DNA from 4 places in the Streptomyces sp. NPDC126510 genome. Region 4 is predicted to be linked to each of the others. Evidence: riboswitches for the same ligand, from Rfam matches in the RefSeq annotation. Region 4 holds a riboswitch; each other region holds the start of a gene.
What was found. A riboswitch is a leader RNA that binds a small molecule or an ion and turns the genes downstream of it on or off. The one in region 4 is predicted to bind cyclic di-AMP.
Positions count from the first base shown of each region.

Region 1: another riboswitch for cyclic di-AMP. It lies ahead of ABTX60_RS36440 (C40 family peptidase); the one in region 4 lies ahead of ABTX60_RS15605 (M23 family metallopeptidase).
Region 2: another riboswitch for cyclic di-AMP. It lies ahead of ABTX60_RS23025 (transglycosylase SLT domain-containing protein); the one in region 4 lies ahead of ABTX60_RS15605 (M23 family metallopeptidase).
Region 3: another riboswitch for cyclic di-AMP. It lies ahead of ABTX60_RS12955 (transglycosylase family protein); the one in region 4 lies ahead of ABTX60_RS15605 (M23 family metallopeptidase).

Region 1 covers NZ_JBEORR010000038.1:16,583-21,977, forward strand. The annotation lists gene pcrA (DNA helicase PcrA) at 1-2,335, opposite strand, end outside; cyclic di-AMP (ydaO/yuaA leader) riboswitch at 2,650-2,821, shown strand; gene ABTX60_RS36440 (C40 family peptidase) at 2,830-4,017, shown strand; gene ABTX60_RS36445 (SLAC1 family transporter) at 4,139-5,080, shown strand; gene ABTX60_RS36450 (hypothetical protein) at 5,058-5,395, opposite strand, start outside.
Region 2 covers NZ_JBEORR010000016.1:2,899-8,293, forward strand. The annotation lists gene ABTX60_RS23015 (LolA family protein) at 1-484, opposite strand, end outside; gene ABTX60_RS23020 (polyprenyl synthetase family protein) at 729-1,739, opposite strand; cyclic di-AMP (ydaO/yuaA leader) riboswitch at 2,249-2,418, shown strand; gene ABTX60_RS23025 (transglycosylase SLT domain-containing protein) at 2,422-3,195, shown strand; gene ABTX60_RS23030 (HAD family hydrolase) at 3,159-4,007, opposite strand; gene ABTX60_RS23035 (GNAT family N-acetyltransferase) at 4,194-5,264, shown strand; gene ABTX60_RS23040 (glycosyltransferase family 2 protein) at 5,285-5,395, shown strand, end outside.
Region 3 covers NZ_JBEORR010000008.1:93,354-98,748, forward strand. The annotation lists gene ABTX60_RS12940 (DUF501 domain-containing protein) at 1-92, opposite strand, end outside; gene ABTX60_RS12945 (FtsB family cell division protein) at 144-620, opposite strand; gene eno (phosphopyruvate hydratase) at 728-2,008, opposite strand; gene ABTX60_RS12955 (transglycosylase family protein) at 2,273-2,959, opposite strand; cyclic di-AMP (ydaO/yuaA leader) riboswitch at 2,964-3,130, opposite strand; gene ABTX60_RS12960 (transglycosylase family protein) at 3,359-4,324, opposite strand; gene ABTX60_RS12965 (cytochrome P450 family protein) at 4,445-5,395, opposite strand, start outside.
Region 4 covers NZ_JBEORR010000009.1:299,209-304,603, forward strand. The annotation lists gene ABTX60_RS15590 (MarR family winged helix-turn-helix transcriptional regulator) at 1-419, opposite strand, end outside; gene ABTX60_RS15595 (dihydrofolate reductase family protein) at 497-1,627, shown strand; tRNA gene ABTX60_RS15600 (tRNA-Met) at 1,694-1,767, shown strand; cyclic di-AMP (ydaO/yuaA leader) riboswitch at 2,056-2,212, shown strand; gene ABTX60_RS15605 (M23 family metallopeptidase) at 2,224-3,264, shown strand; gene ABTX60_RS15610 (aldo/keto reductase) at 3,406-4,350, shown strand; gene ABTX60_RS15615 (PrsW family intramembrane metalloprotease) at 4,408-5,395, opposite strand, start outside.

The DNA.
Region 1 (5,395 bases), on a different contig from region 4:
CCCCGACCGCCAGGGACACCACCGGCTTCTCGGAGGTGCGGCGCGTGGCGAAACCGGAGGCGCCCGACGCCGACGAGCGCGAGCGGGACGACGACAGCGAGGCCGCCACCGCCGAGACCGGCCCGGAGGACGCGGGCGCGGTGGCCCCCGTCCGCTTCCACTCCACGTGGGTCGGCGGGATCTCCTCCAGGAAGCGGGAGGGCGGGTTGTACGACGGCTGGCCCCAGGCGCTGCGCAGCGTGGACCGCGTCAGGTACAGCCGCTCCCGCGCGCGCGTGATGCCGACGTAGGCCAGGCGCCGCTCCTCCTCCAGCTCCTTGGTCTGGCCGAGGGCGCGCATGTGCGGGAAGACGCCGTCCTCCATGCCGGTCAGGAAGACGACCGGGAACTCCAGGCCCTTGGCGGTGTGCAGGGTCATCAGTGTGATGACGCCGTCGCCGTCCTCCTCGTCGGGGATCTGGTCGGAGTCGGCGACCAGGGCAACCTGTTCGAGGAAGTCGGACAGGGAGGCCTGCTCGTCCTCGCCGCGCTCCTGTTCGAACTCCATGGCGACGGCGGCGAGTTCCTGGAGGTTCTCGATCCGGGTCTCGTCCTGCGGGTCGGTGGAGGCCTGGAGCTCGGCGAGGTAGCCGGTGCGCTCCAGGACGGCCTCCAGCACCGTGGCCGGTCCTGCGCCGGACTCGACGATGGTGCGCAGGTCCTCCATCAGCGTGTTGAACCGCTTGACGGCGTTGGTGGAGCGCGCGGCCATGCCGTACGCCTCGTCGACGCGCTTCAGAGCCTGCGGGAAGCTGATCTTCTCCCGCTGCGAGAGGGCGTCGATCATCGCCTCGGCGCGGTCGCCGATGCCCCGCTTGGGGACGTTGAGGATCCGGCGCAGCGGCACCGAGTCCTCGGGGTTGGCCAGGACGCGCAGGTAGGCCAGGACGTCCCGGACCTCCTTGCGCTCGTAGAAGCGGACGCCGCCGACGACCTTGTAGGGCAGGCCGACGCGGATGAAGATCTCTTCGAAGACACGGGACTGGGCGTTGGTGCGGTAGAAGACGGCGACGTCGCCGGCCTTGGCCTCGCCGGCGTCCGTGAGGCGGTCTATCTCTTCGGCGACGAACTGTGCCTCGTCGTGCTCGGTGTCGGCGACGTAGCCGGTGATCCGGGCGCCGGTGCCCGCGTTGGTCCACAGGTTCTTGGGGCGGCGGGACTCGTTGCGCTCGATGACGGCGTTGGCGGCGCTGAGGATCGTCTGGGTGGAGCGGTAGTTCTGCTCCAGCAGGATCGTCGTGGCGTCCGGGTAGTCCTCCTCGAACTGGAGGATGTTGCGGATCGTCGCGCCGCGGAAGGCGTAGATCGACTGGTCGGCGTCACCCACCACGCACAGCTCGGCGGGCGGGATCTCGGCCTCGGGCGGCACGTCGACGGGGTGCTCGGAGGTGCCGACCAGCTCGCGGACCAGGGCGTACTGCGCGTGGTTGGTGTCCTGGTACTCGTCCACCAGGACGTGCCGGAAACGGCGGCGGTAGTGCTCGGCGACGTCCGGGAAGGCGCGCAGGAGATTGACCGTCGTCATGATCAGGTCGTCGAAGTCGAGGGCGTTCGCCTCGCGCAGCCGCGACTGGTACATGGCGTAGGCCTGGGCGAGCGTCTTCTCGAAGCCGTCGGTGGCCTGGGCGGCGAAGTCCTCCTCGTCGATCAGCTCGTTCTTCAGGTTGCTGATCTTGGCGCTGAAGGACTTCGGCGGGAAGCGCTTGGGGTCGAGATCCAGGTCGCGGCAGACCAGGGCCATCAGGCGCTTGGAGTCGGCGGCGTCGTAGATCGAGAAGGACGATGTGAAGCCGAGCTTCTTGCTCTCCCGGCGGAGGATGCGCACGCACGCGCTGTGGAAGGTCATGACCCACATGGCGTTCGCGCGCGGGCCGACGAGCTGCTCGACACGCTCCTTCATCTCGCCGGCGGCCTTGTTGGTGAAGGTGATCGCGAGGATCTGGCCCGGGTGCACGTCCCGCTCGGCGAGCAGGTGGGCGATGCGGTGCGTGAGCACACGGGTCTTGCCGGAGCCGGCGCCGGCCACGATGAGCAGCGGGGAGCCGGAGTGGACGACGGCGGCGCGCTGGTTGTCGTTCAGCCCCTCCAGGAGGGCGGCGGTGTCCACCACCGGGCGGGGGGCTCCGTCCCGGTAGTAGGCGTCCCGGTCCGGGGGCACGTCGAACTTCCCGCCGAACAGATCGTCCGGGATCGGCTCCGGAACGTGATCGTCCTCGGGTGGCGGCGGGGGCTCGTCCGCGGGGCCCCGCTGGGCCTGGAGGTTGGCCAGGAAGCTGTCGTCAAAGAGGCTGCTCATCGCTCTCCGAGTCTAGGGCGCCCCACTGACAGCCCGCCGCCGCCCTGAGAACATCGCCGCGCGCCCGGGGCCCCGCCGACCGCCCGGCGGCGCATTGTCGCCCTCCATGACGGCGCGATCACGCCCTGCTACATGCCCGACAAGTATGGACTTTCCCTGCCCAATCCCCCTTGATCGTTCACTCTCGGCAACGCTCAGGAATAAGGTCACGAAAATGTATCGGGCATATCACCCATCAACCTTCACAGGGACCACACGAGTTGGCTACGGTGCGACCAGGCCGCATGACCCCCACCGGCGAACGTCGCCGGGCCGCGCGGCCTCCGCCGAGTCCGGTGTGCCGCAGCGGCAGCCGGAGCCGGGGACCCAACCGTGAACCTGGGGTGAATCGGCCCGACTCCCTGTGCGGAGAGGCCGTAGGGCAAACCTTCCGAACCACCCGCCCGAACCCGACAGCTAACCCGGTAGGCGGAACGTGGAAGGAGTCGCCTCCCTTGGCGTCGCACCGCAAGTCGCGTCCTACGGGTACGCGCGTGGCAGGCATACGGACCCCCGCCCTCGCAACGGCGGCCCTCACCTCCGTGGCCCTGCTGTCCCAGTCGGCCAACGCCGCCCCCGAGGCCGACGACAAGCCCAGCCTGGAAGAAGTCGAGAAGAAGGTCGACGACCTCTACCGCCAGGCGGGGTCGGCGACCGAGAAGTACAACGCGGCCAAGGAGAAGACGGCGAAGCAGCGCAAACGCGCCGACGCCCTCATCGACGACGTCGCGAAGCGCACCCAGAAGCTCAACGAGGCGCGCGAGGAGCTGGGTTCCTTCGCCTCCGCCCAGTACCGCACCGGTGCCGCCGCCCCGGACACGGCGACGTTCCTGCTCGCGGACACCCCGCAGGACTACTTCGACCAGACCCAGCTGATGGACCGGATGACGGGCCGTCAGAAGGTCGCGGTCGACGATTACATCGCGCAGCAGTCCGAGACGATGGAGAAGCGCCAGGAGGCCACCGAGAGCCTGGAGGCGCTCACCGAGTCGCAGGGCGATCTGAAGACCGCCAAGGCGACCGTCCAGCGCAAGCTCGCCGACGCGCGCGAGCTGATGTCGAAGCTGACCGCCGAGGAGAAGGCCCGGCTCGCGGCGATCGAGAAGGAGAAGCAGGAGGAGGCGGCCCGCAAGGCCGATGAGCTGGCCCGGCAGCAGGCAGCGCAGCAGAAGGCGCAAGAGGAGGCCGCCCGGCAGCAGGACGGCGGGTCCTCCACGTCCGGATCGACGGGGCCGTCGGGCTCCGGCTCGTCCACCTCGACGGCCCCGGCCGACTCCTCGTACGCCACCAAGGCCGACAAGGCGCTCGCCTTCGCCCGCGCCCAGATCGGCAAGCCGTACGTGTGGGGCGCCGTCGGACCCGGCTCCTACGACTGCTCCGGCCTCACCCAGGCCGCCTGGAAGGCCGCGGGCGTCACCCTGCCGCGCACGACCTACGACCAGGTCGACGCCGGCACCACGGTCCCGCTCTCCCAGGCGCAACCCGGTGACCTGGTCTTCTTCTACGACGATGTCACCCACGTCGGGATCTACATCGGCAACGGCATGATGATCCACGCGCCGAAGCCCGGCACGTACGTGCGCGAGGAATCGATCTACTACGACGGCGAGTCGGCGATCCACAGCGTGGTGCGCCCGGCCTGAGTGAAGCCTGAGGGCCGAGAGGCTGAGAACCGAGAGGGCCGAGAGGTCGCGTCACGTTTTTTGAGGGGCACGCGCGCGTGCCCCTCTCCCAACGCGCGCGCCGCTCTCTAGCATCGGCGTCATGTCCGGTCCCTCCCCGTTTGCCGCCTGGTGGGCGACGTATGCGCTGGCGACCGGCATCGTGTCGGCCGGTCTCGACTCGGCGGGGTACGCCGTCCTCTCCCGCATCGCCCTGGCCCTGGCCTGCGCGGCCTGGCTGGCGGCGGCCGCCGGCCTCGTCCAGCGGACGCACGACGAGTGGCGGGTGGAGACCCCGGCCGCGCTCACCACCGTGGCGGCGGCCGCGGTTCTGGGTACCGGCTTCTCCGCGGCCGGGCAGCAGCCCCTGGCCGAGGCGCTGCTGGCGCTCGCCATGGTGCTCTGGGCGGTGCTGCTCACCGCGGAGGCCCAGGGGCGGCGCGGAACGGTGTTCCTGCGCTGCGTGGCCACCGAGGGGATCGCCGTGCTCGGCGCCACGCTCGCCGCGGCCGACGCGGTGGCCTGGCTCGCCCACGCGGCTCTGGTGCTGTTCTGGCTGGGGCTCGCGCTCTACTGCTTCGCCCTGTTCCGCTTCCAGCCCCGGCAAGTGGAGGAGGGGCGCGGGGACCACTGGCTCGCGGCCGGCGCCCTCGCCGTCTCCGCGCTGGCCGGGGCGAGAGTCCTCGGCGCCGACAGCTCGCGCCTGTACCTGTGGAACGAGGAGAACGCCGACACCCTGCGCACGACCACGGTCACGCTGCTGGTGCTCGCGCTGATCGCCTGCGTCGCCCTGCTGCTGGCCGAGCTCTTCTGGCCCCGGCACCACTACGACGTGCGGCGCTGGGCGACCGTGTTCGCCGCGGTCGTGACGGCGACGGCCACCCTCGCGGTCGCCGCCGCCCTCGACGTCCCCTGGCTCGACGTCGCCGGAGAGGTGCTGCTGTGGATCGCGGTGGCCGCCTGGCTCGGGTGCACCGCCTGGGCTCTCGCCTCCGCCCGGGCCGCCGCGCGGCACTCCCGGGTCAGGTCCAGAGGACGGCGATGAAGATGTTCGCCGTGGTCAGCAGACCGACCAGGCCGAAGAGGCCCTTGTCCACCTTCTCGTCGTCCCGCTTCACATAGACCAGACCGAGGATCACGATCAGCAGGGCCAGCTTCACGCCGATCTTGATGTTGTTCACGGTCTGGTCGTCGGCCTGGTTGAGGCCGACCAGGATCACACCGGTGACCAGCATCGTGAGCGCGCCGTGCAGCATGGCGGGGGTGAAGCGGGCGGTACCCTCGCCCATCGCCTTCATCTGGGTGAGGAAGCCGCCCAGGAGCAAGGCAATGCCGATGATGTGGAGGCCGACGAAGAGGT
Region 2 (5,395 bases), on a different contig from region 4:
CGTAGCCCCAGACGTCCTTGCCGTTGTGGATGACGCTGTACTCGGCGGCGTTCTCCAGCAGCGACAGCTTCTGCTTGTCCGGGCCGTCGGCGGCGACGCGCAGGGTGTGCGTGCCGGAGGCCAGTTCGGTGAGCTTGGCCGACGGGTCGGCGGAGGAGCCGCCCTCGCCGTTGCCCGCCGCGCCGGACATCAGGCCCGACTCCAGGCCGCCGAGGTCCGGCAGGCCGAGGTCCGTGCTGATCTTCACCGTGCCGGACAGCTGCTGGACGTCCGACTTCGCGATCTTCTCGATGAGCTGCTGTGCGGTGATCTTCGGGAGGTCGGGGTCACCGGAGTCGGCGAGTGCGGGGACCAGCCCGATCGTCGCGGCGGCCACCCCCACCACCGTGACCGGGACGATGTACCGCGCGGCTTTGCGCCGCCCGGAGCGCTGCTCGTCGACCTCTCCGGCGGTCGTGCTGTCGTCGGATGCGTACGGTGCCATGTGTGCCCTACCTCCATGGTCGGCGGCGGCTGTCCGTGTCGTCCACGCACTCGTCCCTGAGCCGCCATTCTCACCCGAACAGGTGAGGAGTGGTGTTTTCCGTGGTCACCATCTGACCAAATCGGCCAGGGAGATACGTCAGACCCCGGGCTCAACTCCGCGTACTGCTGGGGTATGACACGGGAGGGCGGCTTCTCCCCCGACCCGTAGGGGTCGTAGGGCCCGGGTCGCCGGGAGGGACGGGCTAGCCGGCCCGGTGCACCACCGCGTCGCACAGCTCCTGGAGCGCCGTCTTCGCGGTGCACTCGGGCAGCGGCGCCAGCGCCGAACGGGCGTCCTGGGCGTAGCGGACGGTGTCCCGCCGGGCCTGCTCCAGCGCCGGGTGGGCGCGCAGCAGGCGAAGGGCCTCGGTGTGCCGGTCGTCGTCGGTGAGGTCGGAGTCGAGCAGCTCGCACAGGGCGATGTCCTCGGCGAGCCCGAGCCGGGCCGCGCGCTCACGCAGCCGGAGCACCGGCAGGGTGGGGATGCCCTCGCGCAGGTCGGTGCCGGGGGTCTTGCCGGACTCGTGGGAGTCGGAGGCGATGTCGAGGACGTCGTCCGCGAGCTGGAAGGCGACGCCGAGCCGCTCGCCGTACTGGGTCAGCACGTCCACGACGGTCTCGTCGGCGCCGGACATCATCGCGCCGAACCGGCACGACACCGCGATGAGCGAACCGGTCTTGCCGCCCAGCACGTCCAGGTAGTGCTCGATGGGGTCGCGGCCGTCCTGCGGTCCGGCCGTCTCCAGGATCTGGCCGGTCACCAGACGCTCGAACGCCTCGGCCTGCACCCGGACGGCCTCCGGGCCGAGGTCGGCCAGGATGTGCGAGGCCCGGGCGAAGAGGAAGTCGCCGGTGAGGACCGCGACGGAGTTGCCCCAGCGGGTGTTCGCACTCGCGACACCGCGGCGCACGGCGGCCTCGTCCATGACGTCGTCGTGGTAGAGCGTGGCGAGGTGGGTCAGCTCCACGACGACGGCCGACGGCACGATCCCGGGCGCGTGGTGGTCACCGAACCGGGCGGAGAGCATCACGAGCAGCGGGCGGAACCGCTTGCCGCCGGCCCGCACAAGATGCTGGGCGGCCTCCGTGATGAAGGGCACGTCACTCTTGGTGGCCTCGAGCAAGCCTTCCTCGACAGCCGTCAATCCGGCCTGGACGTCGGCTTCCAGAGCCTGGTCCCGCACGCTCAGCCCGAACGGCCCGACGTCGGTCACGAGGGGTCTCCTGTCTGCTGTGTCTGCCGGTGATTACGCGGATTGTCGATAGGTCGCTGCCCTCACTCGAGTCAGCGTATCCGGTCACGTTTCGATCACCGCCAGCGCCCGTGGTTACAGGCCGGGTGGTATCCGATCACGACCGCTATGTTTTCGATCAACCTATAAGAACAGATATTTATCGACTTACCCAGGGGTAGCGAGATATGCACGATTTGCCGCGATGAGTCGATGAATTCCCCTTGGCGGAAATTGCCCCACAGGCTCGTGATCAGTGAGTTGAATCACTTCTTCCCCATTTCCGCCCCGACTCCACACCGGCCCCTACCGCCTTCCCCCGAAAGCCAGTTGAGCCTTGGCTCAAGCAAAGGATCAAGCCGCCCAAACGCCCCCGACCAAGGTCAACCGCGCAATGTGTGACTGAGGTGCTTGTTCCCGACATGTGCTCTCGCATACGTTCCGGCCCTGTCCGGCGGACGCCTAATCCTGCCGCCGCCCGGACTCCCCACATAACCGACTCACTCACGCGTGGCAGGAGCGGGGGACCCAGGTAAGTCGCCGGTCCGCACAGCGGCACGGCTCGGGGTGAAGCCGCGTACGGCACACGGTGCCGTACGCGGCCGGGCACCTCCCGGCCCGAACCCGACAGCTCACCTCGCAGGCGCCGGAGAGGAACATCACCATGGCCGGACGAGGCAAGCACCGTCGCCCCAGAACCAACCCGCTGACCCGAGGCATCGTCGCCGTCGGCACCGGTGGAGCCGCACTCACCCTTCCGCTCCTCGGAGCCACGCACGCGAGCGCCGAACCCCAGAGCGCCCCCGCCGCACAGTCCGTGCCGCAGGCGGCCAAGCCCTCCAAGTCCCTCACGTACACCGTGACCAAGGGCGACTCGCTCGCCCGCATCGCGGACAAGTACGACGTCCGGGGCGGCTGGAAGCAGCTCTACAAGGACAACCGCGCCGCCGTCGGCGACAACCCGAAGCTGATCCACCCGGGTCTGAAGCTCAAGGTGAAGACCACCAAGTCGGTCGCGCCGAAGAAGACGGCGACCCAGTCGTCCGCCCCCGCCAAGCCGGCCGCGAAGCCCGCCGGCGGTGTCGCCCAGGCCACCCAGGCGTCCGCGAAGACCTACGCGGACAACCTCGACGGGTGGATCCGCGAGTCGCTGGACATCATGGCGCAGCAGGGCATCCCGGGCTCCTACGACGGCATCTACCGCAACATCATGCGCGAGTCGTCCGGCAACCCCCAGGCGATCAACAACTGGGACTCGAACGCCGCCGCGGGCACCCCGTCCAAGGGCCTGCTCCAGGTGATCGACCCGACGTTCGCCGCCTACCACGTGCCCGGCACCTCCTTCGACCCGTACGACCCGGTCGCCAACATCACGGCGGCCTGCAACTACGCGGCCGACCGCTACGGCTCGATCGACAACGTCAACGGCCCGTACTGAGCCGACCCGCCCAGCAGTCGCTCGAGGACGACGGCGATGCCGTCGTCCTCGTTCGACAGGGTGACCTCGTCGGCCACGGCCTTCAGTTCGGGGTGGGCGTTGGCCATCGCGACGCCGTGACCGGCCCAGTCGAACATCGGGATGTCGTTGGGCATGTCGCCGAAGGCGATGGTGTCCGCCGGCCGCAGCCCCAGGTGCTCGGCGGCCAGCGCCAGGCCCGTCGCCTTGGTGACCCCGCACGGCTGGAGCTCCACCGTGCCGGGCCCCGACATCGTCACCGTCGCCAGCGAGCCGACCACCGAGCGGGCCGTCGCCGCCAACTCGTCGTCCGTCAGGAAGGGGTGCCGCAGCAGCACCTTGCTGATGGGCTCGCCCCACAGCTGCTCGCGCCGCTCGACCCGGACCGCGGGCAGGGTCGGATGCGGCATCAGATAGCCCGGCTCGATCAGGGTGAGCCCGTCCACCCCGTCCTGGTCCACGGCCGCGTAGACCTGCCCCACCTCGGCCTCGATCTTGCCGAGGGCGGTCTCCGCCAGCTCCCGGTCCAGGGTGATGGACCACAGCAGCCGCTCCGCACCGGCGTCGTACACCTGCGCGCCCTGCCCGCACACCGCGAGCCCCGTGCAGCCGAGGTCGTCCAGGAGCGGCCGCACTCTCGGCGCCGGCCGCCCCGTCACCACGAGGTGCTGGGCACCGGCGTCCGCCACCCGCGCGAGCGCGGCGAGGGACCGGTCGGACAGGGTGTCGTCGCCGCGCAGCAGCGTCCCGTCCAGATCGGTGGCGATGAGTGAATATGCGATGGGTGCGGCCATGATCAGAGAATACGGACAGCGCGCCCCTTCGTTTCATCGGACGGCGCACGCCGATTGCCCGGTTGAAGGCCTCTGCACCAGTTGGCAACAACATGCTCCGCTACCTACCCGTGGGGCCGCATAGAGCGGTACCTTCCAAGTGTCCAGGGGGGACTTGATCGGGGGGTCGGGTTGAGCAGTGGGCGCATTCGTGTGGCTGGGCCCGGGGAGCTCGGTGAAGGGGAGAGGGAGCGCTGGCGTGCGCTGCGCGCCGCCTCGGACGCACCGCGCAACCCTTTCATGGAGCCGGAGTTCACCGAAGCCGTCGGCCTGTTCAGGCCGGGGGCCCGGATCGCGGTGGTGTACGAAGGTCCGGAGCCGTCCGGCTTCCTGCCCTATGAGCGGGGCCCGTTGGGACAGGGCCGGGCGATCGGGCTCGGTGTCTCGGACGCGCAGGGCGCGATCCTGCGGCCCGGCCTGGACGTGGAGACGGGCGAACTCCTGAAGGCCTGCTCGGTGTCGAGCTTCGCCTTCGACAATCTGGAGGCCGAGCAGCGGCTGTTCGTCCGGTACGCGGCCGAGGAGCACGCCACCTACGTCGTCGACGTGGAGAAGGGCTACGAGACGTACGAGTCGGTGCTGCGCGCGCAGTCGCCGAAGTTCCTGAAGACGACCCTGGCCAAGGAGCGCAGGCTCGGCCGGCAGGCCGGTGAGCTGCGGTTCGTGTTCGACGAACGCGACCCGGCCGCGCTGCGCACGCTCATGGAGTGGAAGTCCGCGCAGTACCGCAGGACCGGCCGCCGGGACCGGTTCGCCCAGGAGTGGATCACGCGGCTCGTCGGGCAGCTGGCCCGGACCCGGGCGCCGGAGTGCAGCGGCACGCTGTCCGTGCTGTACGCCGGTGAGCGGCCCGTCGCCGCACACTTCGGACTGCGTTCGGCCTCCGTGCTGGCCTGCTGGTTCCCGGCCTACGACCCGGAGTTCGCGAAGTTCTCGCCGGGTCTGGTGCTGCACCTGCGCATGGCCGAGGCGGCGGCCGCCGCCGGTGTCGCCATGCTCGACCTGGGGCGGGGCGCGGCCGAGTACAAGGACGCGCTGAAGACGGGCGAACTGCCCGTGTACGAGGGCGCGGTGACCCGTCCGGGGGTGGGCGCGGCGCTGCACTGGCTGAGCCGCGAACCGGCACGCCGCGCGCACAGCTTCGTCCGCGGCAGGCCGCAGCTCGCGTCGCTGGCCACGCGGACGCTCAAGGGCGCGGCTCGGCTGCGCCGTACCTGACACACGAGGGGGGTGGGCGCATGGCCCGTTCGGTGCGTGCGCAGGAGGAGATACGGCGGTTCCTGGACATCGGGGCGGTGCAGGTCGCCGAGCTGGACCTCGACGGTGACGAGGCGGTGCTCAGACCCGGC
Region 3 (5,395 bases), on a different contig from region 4:
CCGCGCGGGGGCCGACCGAGCTGCTGCTTGAAGGCCTCGACGTCGGCGTCGGTCGGCTCGGTGCGCGGGGTGGTCGGCGGGGGCGTTTCCATGACTGTCTTCAGGCTGTCTTTCTCTGGGGTCAGGTCACTGACTGGGCTGGGTCACCGGTCGGAGGCGTCGGCCGTGTCGACCCCGTCCCAGACGTTCGAGTACCAGGGGCGATCGGCCGCCCCCAGGTCGGTGCGCGACTGCTGCGCCGCGTGCGGGTCGACGACGATGAAGCCCGTCTCCCCCGGCATGACGTAGTGCAACCGCTGCCGGATCTGCTGCTCGGCGTACGCGTCGTCCTGCCAGCGTGCCTTCAGGTCGCGCAGGCGTTCGACGCGCTCGCGGGCCTGCTGCTGTTCGCGCTGGAGGTCGTCGATCTCGGCGCGCTGCGAGACGTACTCCCGCATCGGGTAGGCCAGGGCGACGATCAGCGAGCACATCACCAGGGCGAGCAGGGCGGCCCGGCCGGTCAGCCGCGAGCGGCGGGCCTGGCGCCTGGTCTGGGAACGGTAGACCCGGGCCGCGGTCTGCTCGCCGAGCAACCGGATCCTGGTCGCGGTGGAGAACCGGTCCCGGTCCTTCACGGCCATCTGTCCGCCTCCCGCTCCACCGTCATACGCGCGTACGTCCCCGGACACGGTACGGGACCGAGTACGGGGACGTACGTACGACTGGCTAAGGCTTACCCGGGTGAAGGTCAGCCCTTGAAGCGCGGGAAGGCACTGCGGCCCGCGTAGACCGCTGCGTCGTCGAGGATCTCCTCGATGCGCAGCAGCTGGTTGTACTTGGCGACGCGCTCGGAGCGGGCGGGGGCGCCGGTCTTGATCTGGCCGCAGTTGGTGGCGACGGCCAGGTCGGCGATGGTGACGTCCTCGGTCTCGCCGGAGCGGTGGGACATCATGCACTTGAAGCCGTTGCGCTGGGCCAGCTCGACGGCGTCCAGGGTCTCGGTGAGCGAACCGATCTGGTTGACCTTGACCAGGAGCGCGTTGGCCGCGCCCTCCTCGATGCCGCGGGCCAGGCGCTCGGGGTTGGTGACGAACAGGTCGTCGCCGACGAGCTGGACCTTGTCACCGAGCCTGTCGGTGATGGTCTTCCAGCCCTCCCAGTCGTCCTCGAACAGCGGGTCCTCGATGGAGACGAGCGGGTACGCGTCGACGAGCTCCGCGTAGTACTCGGTCATCTCGGCCGCCGAGCGGTCCTTGCCCTCGAAGGTGTAGACGCCGTCCTTGTAGAACTCGGAGGCGGCGACGTCGAGCGCCAGGGCGATCTGCTCGCCGGGGGTGTAGCCGGCTTCCTTGATCGCCTCGAGGATGAGGTCGAGGGCCTCGCGGTTGGAGCCGAGGTTCGGGGCGAAGCCGCCCTCGTCGCCGAGGCCGGTGGCCAGGCCCTTGCTCTTCAGGACCTTCTTCAGGGTGTGGTAGACCTCGGCGCCCCAGCGCAGGGCCTCGGAGAAGGACTCCGCGCCGATCGGGGCGATCATGAACTCCTGGATGTCCACGTTGGAGTCGGCGTGCGAGCCGCCGTTCAGGATGTTCATCATCGGCACCGGCAGCAGGTGCGCGTTGGGGCCGCCCAGGTAGCGGAAGAGGGGGAGGTCGCTGGCCTCGGAGGCGGCGTGGGCGACGGCGAGGGAGACGCCGAGGATGGCGTTGGCGCCGAGCGAGCCCTTGTTGTCGGTGGCGTCCAGGTCGAACATGGCCTGGTCGATCAGGCGCTGCTCGGTGGCGTCGTAGCCGACCAGCTCCGGGCCGATCTGCTCGATGACCGCGAGGACGGCCTTCTCCACACCCTTGCCGAGGTAGCGGTTCGAGTCGCCGTCGCGGAGCTCGATGGCCTCGAAGGCGCCCGTGGAGGCGCCGGACGGGACGGCGGCACGACCGGTGCTGCCGTCGTCGAGGCCGACCTCGACCTCGACCGTGGGGTTGCCTCGGGAGTCCAGGATTTCCCGGGCTACGACGACGTCGATGGACGGCACGAGCATCTCCTTCTTCATGTGACGCGGTGACGCGGGTCGCGCGGACCCGGCGAGGTGCGGGCCCGGTGGCTCGCGACATGAGCCTAACCGGCTCGGGGCGATCGGCCACCGGGTCGCCCACCCCATGGACAGAACCGAGCGTAAATTGTTTCCGAACGGAACAAAGACGGTTGCAGAAAAAACCCCGCCCCGGCGCGTACGGGGGATGACGCACCGGGGCGGGGAGTCCGAGGACCCTGGACGGGTCCGGCGGTGGGCCGCTGCTTACTTCAGGTGCAGCTGCTGGCCCGGGTAGATGAGGTCGGCGTCCTCGACGATGTCCTTGTTCAGCTGGAAGAGCTTCTCCCAGCCGCCCTTGACCTTCTTGTCCGCGGCGATCGAGCCGAGGGTGTCACCCTTGACGACCTTGTACTCGCCGTCGCCCTTCTCGACCTTCTTGCCGGTCGGGGTGGTGACGGTCTTCTTGGCCGCCGGGCGCTCGTCGGAGCGGGAGGCCGGCTGCTGCTCGGTCTGGCGGGTCTCGGTGCTCTGCTGGCTCTGCGAGGAGCTGCCGGAGTCGCTGGAGGAGCCGCCGGTGGAGGCACCCGACAGGCCCTTGCCGCAGACCGGCCAGGCGCCCTTGCCCTGGCTCGCCAGGACCTTCTCGGCGACCTGGATCTGCTGGTCCTTGCTGGCCTTGTCGGCGGTCGAGGCGTACTGGGTGCCGCCGTACGCGGACCAGGTGGAGGCGGAGAACTGCAGACCGCCGTAGTAGCCGTTGCCGGTGTTGATGGACCAGTTGCCGCCGGACTCGCACTGGGCGACCGCGTCCCACTCGGAGGTGGTGGCGGCGGAGGCGTTGCCGACCGCCATCAGCGGGGCGGCGACGGCGGCACCGGTGACGCCGGCGATGGCGATGGCGCGGCTGGCCTTGGACGGACGGCGGTGCGTGCCCTTGCCGGAAAACAGCATGGAGAGATCCCCTCACCGACGCCTGCGAGGTGAGCTGTCGGGTTCGGGCCGGTTGAGTTGCCCGGCCGCGTCCCTCACGGGACGCGGCTTCACCCCAAGCCCTTCCGGCACAACCGGCCGGTCGGGCACCTACCTTGGGTCCCCCGCTCCTGCCTACGGCGCTTGACGCGACGACTGTTCCCGTACGGCCGCTGGCAGGATTCGGCGTTGCGGCAGCCGGGGCTCGCGGTGGCGAGCGGTCACGACCGTAGACACGAGATCCACAGAATTTCAAAGACGATCAGGGCTTCTGAGATCTATCTCTCACGGCCCCCAAACGGGACATCAGCCACTAAAGGGGGCGCGAACTCACCCGGTTTCGAGGTGACTTCGGCCGTCGTTTCCGCACTGCCCGAACAGCTACTTCTCGTCCGCTTCGCCCTCGACCGCGAGCGCCTGACCGGGGTGGATGAGGTTCGGGTCGGCGCCGACCTCCTTCTCGTTGCCCTCGTAGAGCGCGTGCCATCCGCCGCTGACCCGAAGGGCGTCGGCGATGGACCAGAGGCTGTCGCCGATGCCCACGATGTAGGCGCCTTCGGACGCGTCGCCGGAACTCTCTTCGGCGGGCGCGGAGTGACGCCCCGTGGACTTCTCCGCAGAGTCGCTGTCCGGCGCGCCGGTTTCGTCGGCGCTGGGGCCGCGATGGCGGCCGGAGCCGGTGTCGGCCGGCCGCGAGGAGTCGTCGCCCTGCTGGGAGTTGTCGGCTTTGTCACTCTTGGAGGTGTCCGAGGAGGAGTCCCCGGACTGACGCTCCTGTGACGAGCCGGTCGATTCGGGCGACTTGTCCGGCTTGGCCGTTTCATCCTTCGAGGCGGACGACGCGTCAGGCGACGAGGAGGGAGAAGAGGAAGGACTGTCCGAGGGGGACGAGCCGAGCGAGTCGAGCAGGCCGGGCGAGTCCACCTCACCGGACGAGTCGGACGCATCGGACGAACCGGAATCCGACCCCTTGCCCTGCTCGAGGCCGGAGAGCAGTCCGCAGGTGCGCCACGCGCCGACTCCCTGGTCGGCGAGGATTCTCTCGGCCACGGCTATCTGCTGGGAGCGGCTGGCCAGGTCGGCGCTCGCGGCGTAGTCGAGACCGCCGTGACTCTCCCAGTCCTCCTGGGACAACTGCAGGCCGCCGTAGTAGCCGTTGCCGCTGTTCTCGCTCCACGCGCCGCCGGTCTCGCAGTCCGCGACCCGGTCCCAGGTCGTGCCGTCGGCCGCACTGGCACCCGAGGCCCCGAGGAGCGGGATCGCGATGGCGGAGCCGGTCACTCCGGCCGCGACGAGGAGAGCCGGAGCCTGGCGGGGGCGACGGTGCCGACCGTTCCCGGAGAGCATACGGAGACCTTTCACGCGACAGCAGTGACCTACGCGGCGTGAATCCCTCCGCGTTGATGGGTGAACGTATCGGCAGACGATCACTTGTCACAAGTTCATGCCGCGCAGATCACGTGAAGATCACAGGTCTGATGTTTCGTCACCTTCGGCCGGGGCTACCGGCGCGAACTCCACCGGCAGCGTGCGCAGCCCGCGCATGATGAGGCCGCCGCGCCATCTCAGCTCGGCCGGATCGGCGGCGAGCCGCAGGTCCGGGAGGCGGGTGAGGAGGGTGGCGAGCGCGGTCTGGCCCTCCAGCCGGGCGAGCGGGGCGCCGAGGCAGTAGTGGATGCCGTGGCCGTACCCGAGGTGCTGGTTGTCGCGGCGGGAGAGGTCCAGTGCGTCCGGATCGGCGAACCGCTCCGGGTCCCGGTCCGCGGCGGCCAGCACGACGAGGACGGGGTCGCCCGCCTCGATGCGCTGCCCGCCGAGGGTGAGTGACTGCGTGGCGAAACGCCAGGTGGCGAGTTCGACGGGGCCGTCGTAGCGGAGGAGTTCCTCGACGCCCGTCTCCAGGAGGCCGCTCTCCCCGGCGGCGAGGGACGCCTGGAGCCGGGCACGCTGTCCGGGGTGGGTGAGCAGGGCGTAGGTGCCGTTTCCGATCAGGTTGACGGTGGTCTCGAAACCGGCGAACAGCAGGATGAAGGCCATGGCCGCCGCCTCGTTCTCGGTGAGGTGCTCACCGTGGTCCGAGGCGCGGATCAGGCCGGAGATGAGGTCCTCGCCGAGGGCGGGTTCGGCGGGCAGCGCCTCGCGCTTGCGGTGGATGAGGTCGGCCAGGTAGCCGCGCATCTTCTTCACCGACCGCGCCACACCGCCCCTGGGGCCGCCCTGGTGACGGATCATCATGCCCGCCCAGTCGCGGAAGTCGTCCTGGTCCTCGCGCGGGACGCCGAGCAGGTCGCAGATGGCGTAGATGGGGAGCGGGAAGGCGAACTCGTGGATCAGGTCGGCGGATCCCTTCGCCGCGAAGCCGTCGATCAGCGTGTCGGTGAGCTCCTGCACGCGCGGCGCGAACTCGGCGACCCGGCG
Region 4 (5,395 bases):
ATCTCCTCCAGCTGGCCCACCTGCTCCTCGCTGAGCCGGTCGAACAGAGAGCTCCGCACGGTCGCGACATGCCCGGGCGCCGCGCGCTCCAGCACGGCGAAACCCTCGTCGGTCAGCGCCGCGATGCTGCCCCGCTTGTCGTACCTGCAGGCCTCGCGCCGCAGCATGCCGTCCTTCTCCAGCCGTGTGACCGCGTACGTCAGCCGGCTGCGCGTGATCTTCAGCCGCTCCGCGAGATCGGTCATGCGCAGTCGCCGCTCGGGGGACTCCGACAGGACGGACAGGATGGAGTAATAAAGGTGCGGCATGCCGGCGTCCTGCTGGAGCTGCCGGTCGATCGCGTCCTCCAGGAGCAGCGAGGCGGCCATGTAGGCGCGCCAGGCGCGCTGCTCCTCGGGGGTGAGCCAGCGAGTCGTCATGCCGCCAGTGTAGGTTTGTTTCAAACTTGAACCAAGCCCTGTCCCGTCCAGCCGTCCCGACCAGCCGCGGAGCGTCGATGCCTCACCCGTACGTCCTGCTGTCCGCCGCCGTCTCCCTCGACGGCTACTTGGACGACACCGGGCCCGACCGCCTGCTCCTGTCCAGCCCGGCCGACTTCGTCCGGGTCGACGAGGTGCGGGCCTCCGTCGACGCGATCCTGATCGGCGCCGGCACCATCCGTGCCGACAACCCGCGCCTGCTGGTGAACTCGGAACAGCGCCGGTCCGCCCGCACGGCCGCGGGCAAGCCCGAGTACCCCCTCAAGGTCACCGTCAGTGGATCCGGCGACCTCGACCCGGACGCCCGTTTCTGGCACACCGGCGGCGACAAGGTCCTCTACACGACCGACCGGGGAGCCGAACGCGCCCGTGCCCTGGGTCTCGCCACCGACGTGGTCCCGCTCGGCACCGAGCTGGACTGGCGTCGGCTGCTGACACACCTGCACGACGTCCGGGGCGTGGAACGGCTCATGGTCGAGGGTGGCGGCCTGATCCACACCCAGCTCCTCACCCAGGGTCTCGCCGACGAACTCCAGCTGGTCCTCGCCCCGCTCTTCGTGGGCGACCCCCGGGCGCCCCGCCTCTTCGGCCCCGGCGGCTACCAGGGCGGCCGGCTCCGGCTGCTGGAGTCACGGCGGATCGAGGACGTCGTCCTGATGCGCTACGAGCCGACCGCCCCGGGCGCCGGCTCCCTGCCCGCCGCCGCCGACCACCACTGGCTGGCCCGCGCCTGTGAACTGGCCGAGCGCTGTCCGCCGTCGGACACGGCGTTCAGCGTGGGTGCGGTCGTGGTGGCCGCCGACGGCACGGAACTGGCCCGCGGCCACTCCCGCGAGGGAGGCGACCCGGTGGTGCACGCGGAGGAGGCGGCCCTCGCGAAGCTCGATCCGGCCGATCCGCGCCTGCCCGGCGCGACGGTGTACAGCAGCCTGGAGCCGTGCGCCCGCCGTGCCTCCCGCCCCGCACCCTGCGCCCGGCTGATCCTCGACGCGGGGGTCCGGCGGGTCGTCACGGCCTGGCGCGAGCCGGACACCTTCGTGACGGACGCCGACGGCAGCGGCCTCCTGGCGGCTCAGGGGGTGGAGGTCCTCGTCCTCCCGGAGTACGAGGAGCAGGCCAAGGCCCCGAACCGCCACCTGCTGCGCTGAGCGCGGGCCGGACCGGCGGGTGTGTGCGAGCGGTCCCGCGGATGGCGTACACTGGTGACACAACGACGCGGGGTGGAGCAGCTCGGTAGCTCGCTGGGCTCATAACCCAGAGGTCGCAGGTTCAAATCCTGTCCCCGCTACTGAAGGCCGAGGGCCGGAATCCGAAAGGATTCCGGCCCTCGGTGCATGTGCCGGTACGTCATTACGGTCGGTGAGCGAACCACCCCGTTCCGCATAACAACTGACACATCGTCAATACTCGTCAGTCACTTGCGGGGCGGTCAACTCGCCCGTTTTAAGCCGGTCATGGCAGGTAAGTCCGCGCGAAAAAGGTTAATGATCAAGTGGAATCGCTGGAATACCCCTCGCGCCTCCATTAACGTTCGATAACGCAGCGCGGTCGTCCCAGCCGTCACAGAAGGCGGCTCCGTGCGCACGCGCCGAATCCCGAAAGGGAACCGGGGAACCACCACTTGGGGTGAATCGGGCGTACACCACCGTGCGAGCACGGCCGGTATACGCGCGTAGGAGACCTTCCTGCTCCGAACCCGTCAGCTAACCCGGTAGGCGAGAAGGAAGGAAAGGAGTACGCCCACGTGGCGTCCAACCGGCCTGCCCCCACGGCCCCGTACGCGCCGAAGCGCGACACCGACACCTTCGGCTACGGCGGTCAGCGCACCGACGAGGGCCCGTTCCAGGAGTGGAACCCCACCGAGGAGTCCATCCGTCCCGTCCGCGGCCGGCATCGCGTCACCAAGCAGCGCGGCGGAGGCCTCGCCCGCAGCTCCACCGTCCTGGGCGTCGGCGTCATAGCCGCCGTGGGTGCCGGCGGCATGGCCAGTGCCCAGACCGGCAAGCCCCCGGTGTCCATCTCCGTGCCGGACCTGCCCTCTGTGGGTTCCCTCATCTCGGACGACGACACCCCCGAAGGTTCCGCCACCCCGCTCAGCAGCCTCGGCACCGCCACCGCGGACACCGCGAAGGGCACGTCCGGCGCCCGCGCCGGCGCCGGTGACGCGCTGCGTGCCCGGATCATGGCGCAGGTCGAGCACCAGCAGGAACAGATCGAGACCAAGGCCGCCGAGGACGCCGCTGCCGCCGCCGAGAAGGCGGCCAAGGACGCGGTCGCCAAGGCGGAGCAGGAAGCCAAGGCCAAGGCCGCCGAAGCCAAGAAGAAGGCGGAGGAGGAGGCCGAGAAGAAGGCCGAGGCCGAGCGCCTGGCCGCCCTCGCCAAGCAGTTCACGCTGCCGACCTCCTCGTACACCATCACCTCCAGCTTCGGCCAGGCCGGTGCCTACTGGTCCTCCGGCTACCACACCGGCCTCGACTTCGCCGCTCCGACCGGCACGCCGATCAAGGCCGTGCACAGCGGCACCATCACCGAAGCGGGGTGGAACGGCTCGTACGGCTACAAGACCGTCCTCACCCTCGATGACGGCACCGAGATCTGGTACGCGCACCAGTCCTCCATCGGCGTCAGCGTCGGCCAGAAGGTCGGCACCGGCGACGTGATCGGCCGCGTGGGCGCCACCGGCAACGTCACCGGGGCGCACCTGCACCTCGAAGTCCACTCCGGCGGATCCGCGAGCGGCATCGACCCGATGGCGTGGCTGCGGGGCAAGGGACTGAACCCGTAAGCGGTACGCACGCGTTGACACACCGGCGGCCCTGACGACGACCCCTCGACGTCAGGGCCGCCGGCTTTCCGGTGCGGTGTTTACGGGAGTTTTGCGTCCGTTGCGGAATGAGGTGTTCCTGTACGGTCGTTGAAACCCGACATGACTTCTCTTCGCAAGCTCGGCTCATCCGACCTCGAGGTCTTCCCCCTCGCCCTCGGCGGCAACGTCTTCGGCTGGACGGCCGACGAGGACCAGTCGTTCGCCGTCCTCGACGCCTACACCGCCGCCGGCGGCAACTTCGTCGACACCGCCGACGTCTACTCGGCGTGGGTGGACGGCAACCGGGGCGGGGAGTCCGAGACCATCCTCGGCAAGTGGCTCGACGCGCGCGGCAACCGCTCCGATGTCGTCGTCGCCACGAAGGTCAGCCAGCACCCCGACTTCCAGGGGCTGTCCGCCGCCAACATCAAGGCCGCCGCCGACGCCTCCCTGCGCCGTCTGCGCACTGATTACATCGACCTCTACTACACGCACTTCGATCAGCCCGACGTGCCCGTCGAGGAGATCATCGGCGCGCTGGACGAGCTCGTGAGGGCCGGCAAGGTGCGGCACATCGCCGCCTCCAACATCTCCGCCGAACGGCTGCGGGCGTCCCTGGAGTTCTCCGACCGCGAGGGGCTCGCCCGGTACGTGGCCCTCCAGCCGCACTACAACCTGGTCTCCCGCGAGACCTACGAGGGCGAGCTCCAGGACCTCGCCGAGCGCAGCGGCCTCGCGGCCGTTCCGTACTACGCGCTCGCGTCCGGCTTCCTCACGGGCAAGTACCGGCCCGGTACGACGGTCGAGAGCGCCCGGGCGGGCGGTGCCGCCAAGCATCTGGAGACCGAGCGGGGGCGGCGGGTTCTCGACGCCCTCGACGAGATCGCCGGGGTCCACGACGTTCCCGTCGCCACCGTGGCCCTCGCCTGGCTCGCCGCCCAGCCGACCGTCGCGGCGCCGATCGCCTCCGCACGGACGGTGGAGCAGCTGCCGGCTCTGGTCGGCGTGGGGCAGCTGACGCTCTCGGACACCGAGGTCGAGCGGCTCACCCGGGCATCGGCCTGAGCGTGCTCCAGGGGCCGAGGTTCGAGTGGCTCGCTGGGGCCTCGGCCTGAGCGGGCCCTAGGAGCGGTACGGGTTGTACGCGGGGTACGGCGCCGGCTGGTGGCCGTACCCGTACACCCCGTACACCGGCCAGGGCGGGGCCACCACCGGGACCGGTGGGGCAGTGATCCGCGCCGCGTGGTCCAGTGCCGGGCGGGACACCTCCCGGCGCCGCCACAGTTCGCCGAGCAGTTCCCGCTCCCGCACGGCGAAGTCCGCCCGGGCGTTGCCCCGCCGGGCCCGGTGCCGCAGGAACGCCAGGGACGTCGCGTACGCCTCGTACCGCGCCACCTCCCGGGCCGCCGCCCTGCCCGCGTGCCGCCGGGCGTACTGGCGGGCGATCCGCCGGGCCCGCATCGAGCCGAGCGCGTACGGCTCGGCCGGGGTCAGCCAGCCGGCCACGGCGTAGGCGGGCAGCTCCGCCCGTACGGTCTTCAGCTCCCGCTGTCGCGTCCAGATCACCAGCCACGTCAGCAGCCCGAAGATCGGCACCATGAAGGCCGCGTACACGGCGAAGAACCCGTACTCGCCGAACGCCGAGGAGCCGTTCCACATCGCGTGCATGCCCATCGCGAGCAGCAGCCCGCCCAGCGGGAAGGCGAAGCGGCGCAGGTGCCGGCGGTCCGCCGAGAGCGCGGCGATGCCGAAGCCGATGCCGGTGAGGACCGTGAACAGCGGATGTGCGAACGGCGACATGATGATCCGCACGAAGAAGGTCGCCGCCGTGACGGAGGCGATGCCGGTGCCGCCGGTGAGCTGGTCGGTGCCGAACGCGGTGCCCAGATAGAGGATGTTCTCCGTGAAGGCGAAGCCGGTTGCGGTCACACCGGCGATGACGACTCCGTCGACGATGCCGGTGAAGTCGCGGCGCCGGAAGAGGAAGACCAGGAGGACGGCCGCCGCCTTGGCCGACTCCTCGACCACCGGCGCTATCACGGTCGCGCCGAGGGTGTCCGCACTGGACGGGTCCGCCGTGGCCGTCGCTATCCATCTCGTCGCGAAACTG